DNA from 2 places in the Aliiglaciecola sp. SL4 genome. Region 2 is predicted to be linked to the other one. Evidence: predicted binding sites of a transcription regulator. Region 2 holds the regulator's gene; the other holds the start of a gene.
What was found. Region 2 encodes sigma-54, which starts transcription at its own class of promoters, with help from an activator protein. Its sites were predicted from a motif close to GTTGGCACGNNNNTNGNNT; they were not measured.
Positions count from the first base shown of each region.

Region 1: the regulator sigma-54 is predicted to act here: its motif matches at 2,322-2,340, upstream of fliE (flagellar hook-basal body complex protein FliE).

Region 1 covers NZ_JBGOSE010000003.1:78,363-82,797, forward strand. Annotated here, with positions in the region: gene fliG (flagellar motor switch protein FliG) at 1-182, opposite strand, end outside; gene fliF (flagellar basal-body MS-ring/collar protein FliF) at 191-1,894, opposite strand; gene fliE (flagellar hook-basal body complex protein FliE) at 1,914-2,234, opposite strand; gene AB6T38_RS05750 (sigma-54-dependent transcriptional regulator) at 2,549-3,892, opposite strand; gene AB6T38_RS05755 (PAS domain-containing sensor histidine kinase) at 3,889-4,435, opposite strand, start outside.
Region 2 covers NZ_JBGOSE010000013.1:27,027-31,461, forward strand. Annotated here, with positions in the region: gene lptC (LPS export ABC transporter periplasmic protein LptC) at 1-60, shown strand, start outside; gene lptA (lipopolysaccharide transport periplasmic protein LptA) at 47-619, shown strand; gene lptB (LPS export ABC transporter ATP-binding protein) at 619-1,344, shown strand; gene AB6T38_RS16015 (RNA polymerase factor sigma-54) at 1,406-2,884, shown strand; gene hpf (ribosome hibernation promoting factor) at 2,912-3,199, shown strand; gene AB6T38_RS16025 (PTS sugar transporter subunit IIA) at 3,218-3,664, shown strand; gene rapZ (RNase adapter RapZ) at 3,661-4,435, shown strand, end outside.

The DNA.
Region 1 (4,435 bases), on a different contig from region 2:
GTCATATCATCGATTTGCGCCATGGCTTGCCCTAAACGTTGTACTTGTTTGGGCTCTAAATGCTTAAGAATTTGCGCAGCATCCTCTTCTGATAAACTCAAAAGTAAAATAGCGGCTTTATCTACACCTTCTAATTTTCCAACGTCATAGCCGCTGGATTCTGGTAATTCTTCTTCAGGCATGTCTATTCCTACTCATCTTGCATTAACCAGCCTTTGACTACCTGAGCTGATAATTCAGGTTCATTGGCGACTAGAGCGCGAACCGCTTTTAATACATCTTCATCTTTGTGTAAATCAGGTAGCATCAAAGAACCATCAGCCGCAAAACCAACTTGTCCTTCATCAAACTCTTGAGACAACATACTAATAGTTTCATCTCCTAAGTCCAAAGCGCTATCAACATCAAAGTCGTCGCTTTCAGTGGTATCTTGAGGATTAATTAGTCGACTCAACATAGGTTTAACTAAAGCAAATATTAGTACGATAATAATAAGGGCACCAGCCGCTACTTTTACCGTTTGCGCAAACCATTCTTCTTTATAATAAGGGACTTCAACAGGTACAAAATCATTGTCACGACTAAATGGAATACTTACCACCTCTAAGGAGTCTCCTCGGGTGACATCAAACCCTATCCCACCTTGCAGTAAACGACGAATATTAAGCAGCTCTTGTTGCTCCCTTGGTGACGAGGACTGTGTGCCATCTTCCGCCACTTGGTTAACATAATCGACAGCAACAGACACGCTCAATCGTTTAATAAAGCCAGTCTGCTGTTTAGTATGACTAATTGTAGTATCTAATTCGTAATTGCGGGTTTCTTCTTTTGAATTTCTACCGGGTAAGGTTGTTTGTGAGTTACTACCAGTGGCATTTTCCGGGATGTTAGAGTCTAATGGAGGTTGATTGGTTAGGGCACCTGGAATACCAGCAATTGCGCCACCGACACTATTTTCCTCCACCAGCATCTCACTGCGTATAGCCGGCAAATCTGGGTTGTAACGGCGCTGGGTTTGTTCAACAGCGGTAAAGTCCATTGTTACATCCGCTTGTGCGGTGTAATTACCGAGTCCTAAAACCGGTATTAAGATAGAATCAATCTTTTCTAAGTACGCATTTTCCCGTTGTTTTTCTAATTCATATTCTTTTCTAGAACGAGCTGAAGCTGCATCTTGAGAGCCTGAATTAAGTAAACGACCATTGCTATCTGTTACTGTAACTCGACTTGGTTCCATGCCTTGCACCGCTGAACCGACGATATCAATAATGGCATCCACTTCTTCATTGGACAAACTAGAGCCACGCCCAGAGGTAACAACGACAGTGGCACTGGCTTTCTTCTCTCTTCGTGCAAAAACATTTTCGACCGGTAAAGCAAGGAGTACTTTAGCCCGTTTAACGCCATTTATTTCTTCAATGGTACGCGCAATTTGTTGTTCCCTAGCATGCTTTAAACGCTCTTTTTCAACTCGCTGAGAAACCCCAAACCCCATATCTTGCATGATAATTTCAGCACCGGTGTTTTCAGAGGAAGAAGAAAGACCTTGGCGAGTCATATTTAATTTGATCGCTTTATAGTCGCTTTCCAATACTTTGACAACGTTACCTTCAAGTATGTAGTCGGGGTAATTCTGATCAAGGTAATCGAGGGTTTCAATAAGTTCTTGGGTTTCCATTTTCCCCAAAGGACGGTAAGTAGGTTCTTGTGCCCAAATCACGATAAAAATCGCAATAGCGATACAGATCACTAGCGCAATCACTATGGTCACTTGACGCATAATGTCTACATTGCCTAATGCGTCCATAAAACCAGATTTATGCTCTAGTTCTGTGGAATCTGAATAATTGTCATTGTCACTAAGTGCAAGCTCAGTGCTAGTTGCCTCGGCCACGAGTTATCCTCTTGCTAAGTTAAACGGGCATGTTCATGATTTGTTTATATGCTTCTAGCACTTTGTTGCGTACCTGCACGGTAGCTTCAAAAGCAATGCCTGACTTCTCTTTGGTCAACATCACATCAGCAAGGCTCATATTGGGATCACCCATCTCAAATGCGATTTGTTTGTTTTTTGCATCGAGCTGCATATCGTTCACAGTGTTTATGGCCTGACCTAACATTTCGGCAAAGTTGTGTGAAGAAGGATTGGTGCCAGGAAGCTGCGCAACGTCCATTTGTGCGTTGGACGCCATTGCCTGCATTTCTTGATATAAAGATTGTGCTTTGATTTCCATGTGTCGCTCCGGTGGTCAAATCAATAGGCTTTGCGAATGTCAAAAAAAATGGCAAAGCATGAATTCTTTTACAGCTATAGCTTGACTAAGCAAACTCAATGCCAACCTTTTATATCTATAAATATCAATAAGTTATGGTGTTTGTCATTTTATTGACGGAGTGCCGTTTCCCCACGACTTAAGCCTGACTAAGCTGAGTAATGCTTTGAGATTTACCGGAGTAGGTTAACAGGAGGGTTTGAAGAGGTATGAACTCATCAAAAAAACTAAAAAAATAGCCGTTGGTTAACGGCTATTTTTGGGATATTAAATCACTAAGCAGGTAGTTCGATCCCCACTTCGCGCATACGAGCTAATTTGTATCTCAAGGTACGAGGACTAATGCCCAGTCGTTCGGCTACATCTTTGCGTCGACCGTTGCACGACTGCAAAGTGTCTAGAATGATTTGATGTTCTTGATGACGTAATTCACTGCCTAATTTACTATCATCTACCTCGGCTTGATTTCCTTGCTCAGCCACCATAGTTTGGCCAGTCTCAATTTCGATCATCAAATCATTGGCGTCAATCGTTTCACCATCAGATAAAATTAACGCGCGTTGGATCACATTTTCCAACTCTCGTACATTACCCGGCCAAACATGTTGCATTAATTTACTTCTAGCTGAAGCGGTTAAGCTCGGAGCAGGCTGATTACCGTTGTAATGCCTTTCTATCATGTGTTCAGCTAGGGGTACTATGTCCCCTGCTCGCTTATCCAATGGATGCCACATTAATGGGAAAACATTTAATCTGTAGTATAAATCCTCTCTGAATTTACCATCACTGACAACTTGTTTTAAATCACGGTTACTAGTGGCAATCACTCGCACATCTAATGCAATGGTTTTGCGGCCACCTAATCTTTCCACTTCTTTTTCTTGCAATACACGCAATAGTTTTGCCTGCAGTGCTAAATCCATTTCAGTAATTTCATCTAATAAAATACTGCCGCCTTGGGCCAATTCAAACTTACCCGGAGAGGCTTGCAATGCACCGGTAAAGGCGCCTTTTTCATAGCCAAACAAAGTCGCCTCTAACATATTCTCAGGAATGGCAGCACAATTAATAGCAACAAATGGCTGATCTTTGCGGCTAGACTGATCGTGAATATATCGCGCTAACACTTCCTTACCCGAACCACTAGGTCCTAAAACCATTACTGTTGCATCCGAGGTAGCGACTTTCTTCGCTAAATTAAGCAAGTTAATACTTGTTGGGTCGGCAGCAATAGGATTGCGGGATTCAACTTGTTGAGCTGGAGCATAACGTCCCACTAAATTTAGTAGTACTTCGGGACTAAATGGTTTTGATAAATAATCAGTTGCGCCATCGCGCATTGCTTGTACTGCATCATCAATTGTTGCATAAGCCGTCATCAATAAAGTCGGTAAGTTAGGGTATTTATTTTTAATACTGCGCAATAAGGTTAGGCCACTCATTTCGCCCATTTGAATATCACTTACGACCAAGTCGACTTTATGTGAACTTAGTTTGACCATCGCTTGTTCAGCCGAGTTTGCCTCTATAACCTCGTAACCACCTAGTAATAGGGTATCGACCAATGCCTCTCTTAACCCGGCATCATCTTCTACAATTAATATGCTGGTCTGACTCACGATTTCTCTCCCAAAGCCTGTTTAGTTGCTTGACTTGAATTAATAATAGGTAACATGAGGCTAAAACATGCTCCTGCGCCTGGCATATTTGACACAGTAACCGAGCCACCATGGGACTTAGCCACAGTTGCGACTACTGAAAGCCCTAAGCCTGTACCATGACTTTTTGAGGTATAAAAAGGCTCAAAAATGCGATTTAAACACTGTGTATCAACGCCCGGACCGTTATCTTGGATGTGCAAGCTCACCTGTTGACTGTCGTTCAAACAACTAATAGTTATTTGGCAATCTTCAGGCTGGACTTGAATCGCATTGTGAATAATATTTTGCAGTGCTCCCAAAAGCGCGGGTTTATTGCCTAATATTGTTAATTGTGGGTCAATATCTTTGACGATTAACTGGGCGTTAGCTTGTTGAACCATATTCTCTGAGGAAACCAATAATTCTGATATTAGCTCTGTTACAGAGATGTTTTGTACCACTTGCTCTTCACCACTTTTAGCAAACAACAACATGTCGTTTACCTGACCTTCTAAATCTTTC
Region 2 (4,435 bases):
TTAACTACGCAGGAATATGAACTTAAAAATCATGTGCAAACTCAATATGCGCCTCGTTAGCGCTTTAATCATCAGCTTAGTGTTTAGCGCTGCTGTTAGCGCCGGTGAAAACGACTTTAATTTACCTATCAAAGTTGACTCTAAGTCAAACTTCTTTGATGGCAAAACCAAAACTTCAATTTTTAGAAAAGACGTTAAAATTACCCAAGGCTCCCTTGAAATTTTAGCCGATGAGGTTGAAGTCATAGCCGGCTTAGGTGAAGGTAAAGAAGTATTTATTGCCCGAGGTAAACCGGCAAAGTATAGCCAAACCCTTGATGACGGAAGTAAGATCAGCGCTGCGGCTAATGAAATAAAATACGAAGTATCCAATCGAACTTTAACATTAAATGGCTCAGCTGAATTGAATCAGGATAGCAGCCTTGTTAAAGGTGAATCCATCCAATTCAATATGGAATTGGAACAATTAATAGCTGAAAGCAACAGTAATGCAGAGGGCGGAGTGACCGCTATTTTTCAACCTGAGAGTATCCGTAAACGTCAGGAAGAAGATGCAGAAGAAAAATCGAATGATTTAGAACAGCAAGGCACTGACAAGCTGCAGGATGAGCAACCTTAATGGCAACGTTAAAAGCGATTAACCTAGCTAAATCATACAAATCTCGACAAGTAGTACGAGATGTTAGTTTAGAAGTGTCTACAGGGCAGATTGTTGGATTGTTAGGCCCCAATGGTGCAGGCAAAACAACGACTTTTTATATGATTGTAGGGCTTGTTCCTTTAGATAAGGGCGATATTTATATTGACCAAACAGCACTAACTTTACAGCCTATGCACATTCGAGCTAGAAAAGGAATTGGGTATCTTCCTCAAGAATCGTCTATATTTCGTAAACTAACTGTTTATCAAAATATCATGGCAATTTTACAAACCCGAAAAGAATTGAGCTCAGACCAACGAGAAGAACAAGCAGATGCATTGCTTGACGAGTTTAATATAAATCATATCCGTAATAGCCTAGGCATGAGTTTATCTGGAGGAGAACGCAGAAGAGTCGAAATAGCACGGGCCCTGGCCGCCGCACCCGAATTTATTTTATTAGATGAACCTTTTGCAGGTGTGGATCCAATTTCTGTAAATGATATAAAAAAAATAATTCAACACCTGCGCGATAGAGGTATTGGAGTATTAATAACTGACCATAATGTACGTGAAACCCTAGACGTGTGTGAAAAAGCGTATATTGTAAGTCATGGTGAATTGATCGCTTCTGGAACTGCAGAAGAAGTTTTAAATAATCAACAAGTCAGAGATGTATACCTTGGCGAGCAATTCAAGCTATAGTACAGGTATGTTGTTTTTAACCAAAGCTTTGTGGCTAAACAAGTAAGAATATAAAAACTAAATGAAACCCTCGTTACAATTAAAATTCAGCCAGCAACTAACAATGACGCCTCAATTGCAACAGGCTATCCGTCTATTGCAGTTGTCAACGCTGGATTTACAACAGGAAATACAAGAAGCTTTAGAATCCAACCCGCTTTTAGAAGTAGAGGATGGTTCGGACATCCCCACAGGAGATTCCGCATTAGCAGATAGTAATGATAAATTTTCGGAAGAAACCGTATCCGCAAGTTCTGACTCAATGGATACAAACGAGGCATTAGAAAAAGCAGATATTCCGGACGAATTACCCATAGATAGCACTTGGGATGAATATATCAGTGCATCTTCAGCACCCGCATCAATTAGTGGTGGCAGCGGTGGTGATGATGATCAAATTTTCCAAGGTGAAACCAGCGAAAATATACAAGATCATTTGTTATGGCAAATGCGCTTAACCCCCTTTTCCGAAGTAGATACCGCTATAGCCATTGCCATTATCGACTCAATCGATGAATCTGGATATTTAACCATTAGCACTGAAGAAGTACTCGCTAGTCTCGACCACGAAGAGGTTGAACTTGATGAAGTTGAATGTGTTCTAAAACGCATTCAAATGTTCGATCCTATAGGTTCTGGTTCTCGAAATCCTCAAGAGTGTTTAATGGTACAAATGAATCAATTTGCCCCAGGTACACCTTGGCTAAATGAAGCTAAATTATTAATTAGTGAATATGCAGACCTTTTAGGTAGCAAAGATTACCGAACGTTAATGCGCAAAACTCGTTTAAAAGAAGACGATTTACGCGAAGCAATGCGTTTGTTGCAAACATTAAATCCTCGTCCTGGCAGCGCGCTGATAATTGGTGAATCCGAATACGTGATTCCTGATGTTTCTGTAATGAAAAAAAATGGCCGTTGGCAAGTAGAGTTAAACCCCGACAGTTTGCCTAAACTAAATGTTAATCAGCAGTATGCAGCGATGAGCCGCAATGCTAAAAACACCAGCGACAGTCAGTTCATACGTTCACATATGCAAGAAGCCAAGTGGTTTATTAAAAGCCTCGAAAGCCGAAACGACACATTGCTCAAAGTAGCCAACTGTATTGTTCAGCAACAAGTCGGATTTTTCGAACATGGTCCGGAAATGATGAAACCAATGGTGTTAAATGATGTCGCAGAAATGGTGGATATGCATGAATCAACTATTTCCCGTGTCACTACACAAAAATATATGCATACACCAAGAGGAATTTACGAACTGAAGTACTTTTTCTCCAGCCATGTTGCCACAGACTCTGGCGGAGAGTGCTCTTCAACGGCAATTCGCGCACTAATTAAAAAACTTGTCGCTGCAGAGCTTCCAACTAAGCCACTTAGCGATAGTAAGATTGCTGATCTACTGGCTGACCAAGGTATACAGGTTGCCCGTAGAACAATAGCAAAATACCGGGAGTCTTTATCGATCCCACCGTCTAACCAACGCAAGAGCCTGCTGTAGGCTCGTTAACAGAAGGAATACGCTAATATGCAAATTAACCTTACTGGCCATCATGTAGAAATTACAGATTCATTGCGAGATTATGTAGACACTAAATTTACGAAGTTAGAAAGGCATTTTGATCACATCAACAATGTCCATGTCATTCTCAATGTCGAAAAGCTTAATCAAAAAGCTGAAGCGACAGTTCATCTTAGCGGAGGCGAAGTTTTTGCAACCTCAGAACATAACGATATGTACGCAGCCATTGACGGATTAATAGATAAGCTTGATCGACAGGTGATCAAGCACAAGGAAAAGATTAAACGTCATTAACATATATTAGATTATTTAATGGAAATTAAAGACATCCTTTCCTCTGACTGCACAAGTTGTGCAGTCCAGGGGACAAGCAAAAAACGAATCCTTGAAACTATCAGCCTATTAGCGGCAGAAAAGATTGACGGTATTGACCAAACTACGATTTTGAATAGTTTAGTCAGTCGCGAAAAAATGGGTAGTACAGGAATCGGCAATGGTATTGCGCTGCCCCACGGCAGATTAGCTGGGTTAAAAGACGTAGTCGCAATATTAATTACCAGTGATCCTTCCATCAATTTTGACGCAGTCGATAATTGTCCTGTAGATATATTTTTCGCTATTTTAGTACCAGAAGATAAAGCCGCCGGACACCTACAAACCTTGGCCACTATAGCAACAAAGTTAAGTGACAAAGAGGTTCTTAAACGCATTCGCTGTGCTGAAGATAACGGACAGTTATACGAGGCAATTGTTTCATGAAGCTGATTATTATAAGTGGTCGCTCCGGTTCAGGAAAATCAATTGCACTGCGCTCTTTAGAAGATTTAGGCTATTATTGTGTTGATAATATCCCTGTTAACCTTCTGCCTACCCTTACTCATACAGTTATGGATGAGTATGACCAAGTTGCGGTAAGTATTGACGTAAGAAACCTTCCCAAAGTATCTGGTGAATTGGTGGAAATCCTCGATTACCTGCCTGCAAACTGGGATATGACTATTGTTTATTTAGATGCCAGTGATGACATACTAATTAAGCGTTTCAGCGAAACCCGTCGCTTACACCCGTTATCACGTCAAAACAAATCGCTTTCCGATGCCATTCAAGCTGAAGGTCAACTTTTAGCTCCTATAGCAGAACGTGCTGACTTATATTTAGATACTGACAAGCTTTCGGTTCATCAATTAGCTGAGTTAGTTCGTGAACGCATTCTAGGAAAGAAAAGCTCAAGACTGGTTTTAGTATTTGAATCTTTTGGATTTAAATATGGCATACCTAAAGATGCCGACTATGTTTTTGATGCGCGATTTTTACCTAACCCTCATTGGGAACCGGACTTAAAACACCTAAGTGGATTAGACTCACCAGTTGAAATATTTTTAGGTTCACAACCCATAGTGACTAAATTTATTTGGCAAATCCAAAACCTCATATCAACTTGGCTTCCCCACCTAGAAAGAAATAACCGAAGTTACGTCACAGTTGCAATTGGCTGTACCGGTGGACAACATCGTTCAGTTTATGTTGCTG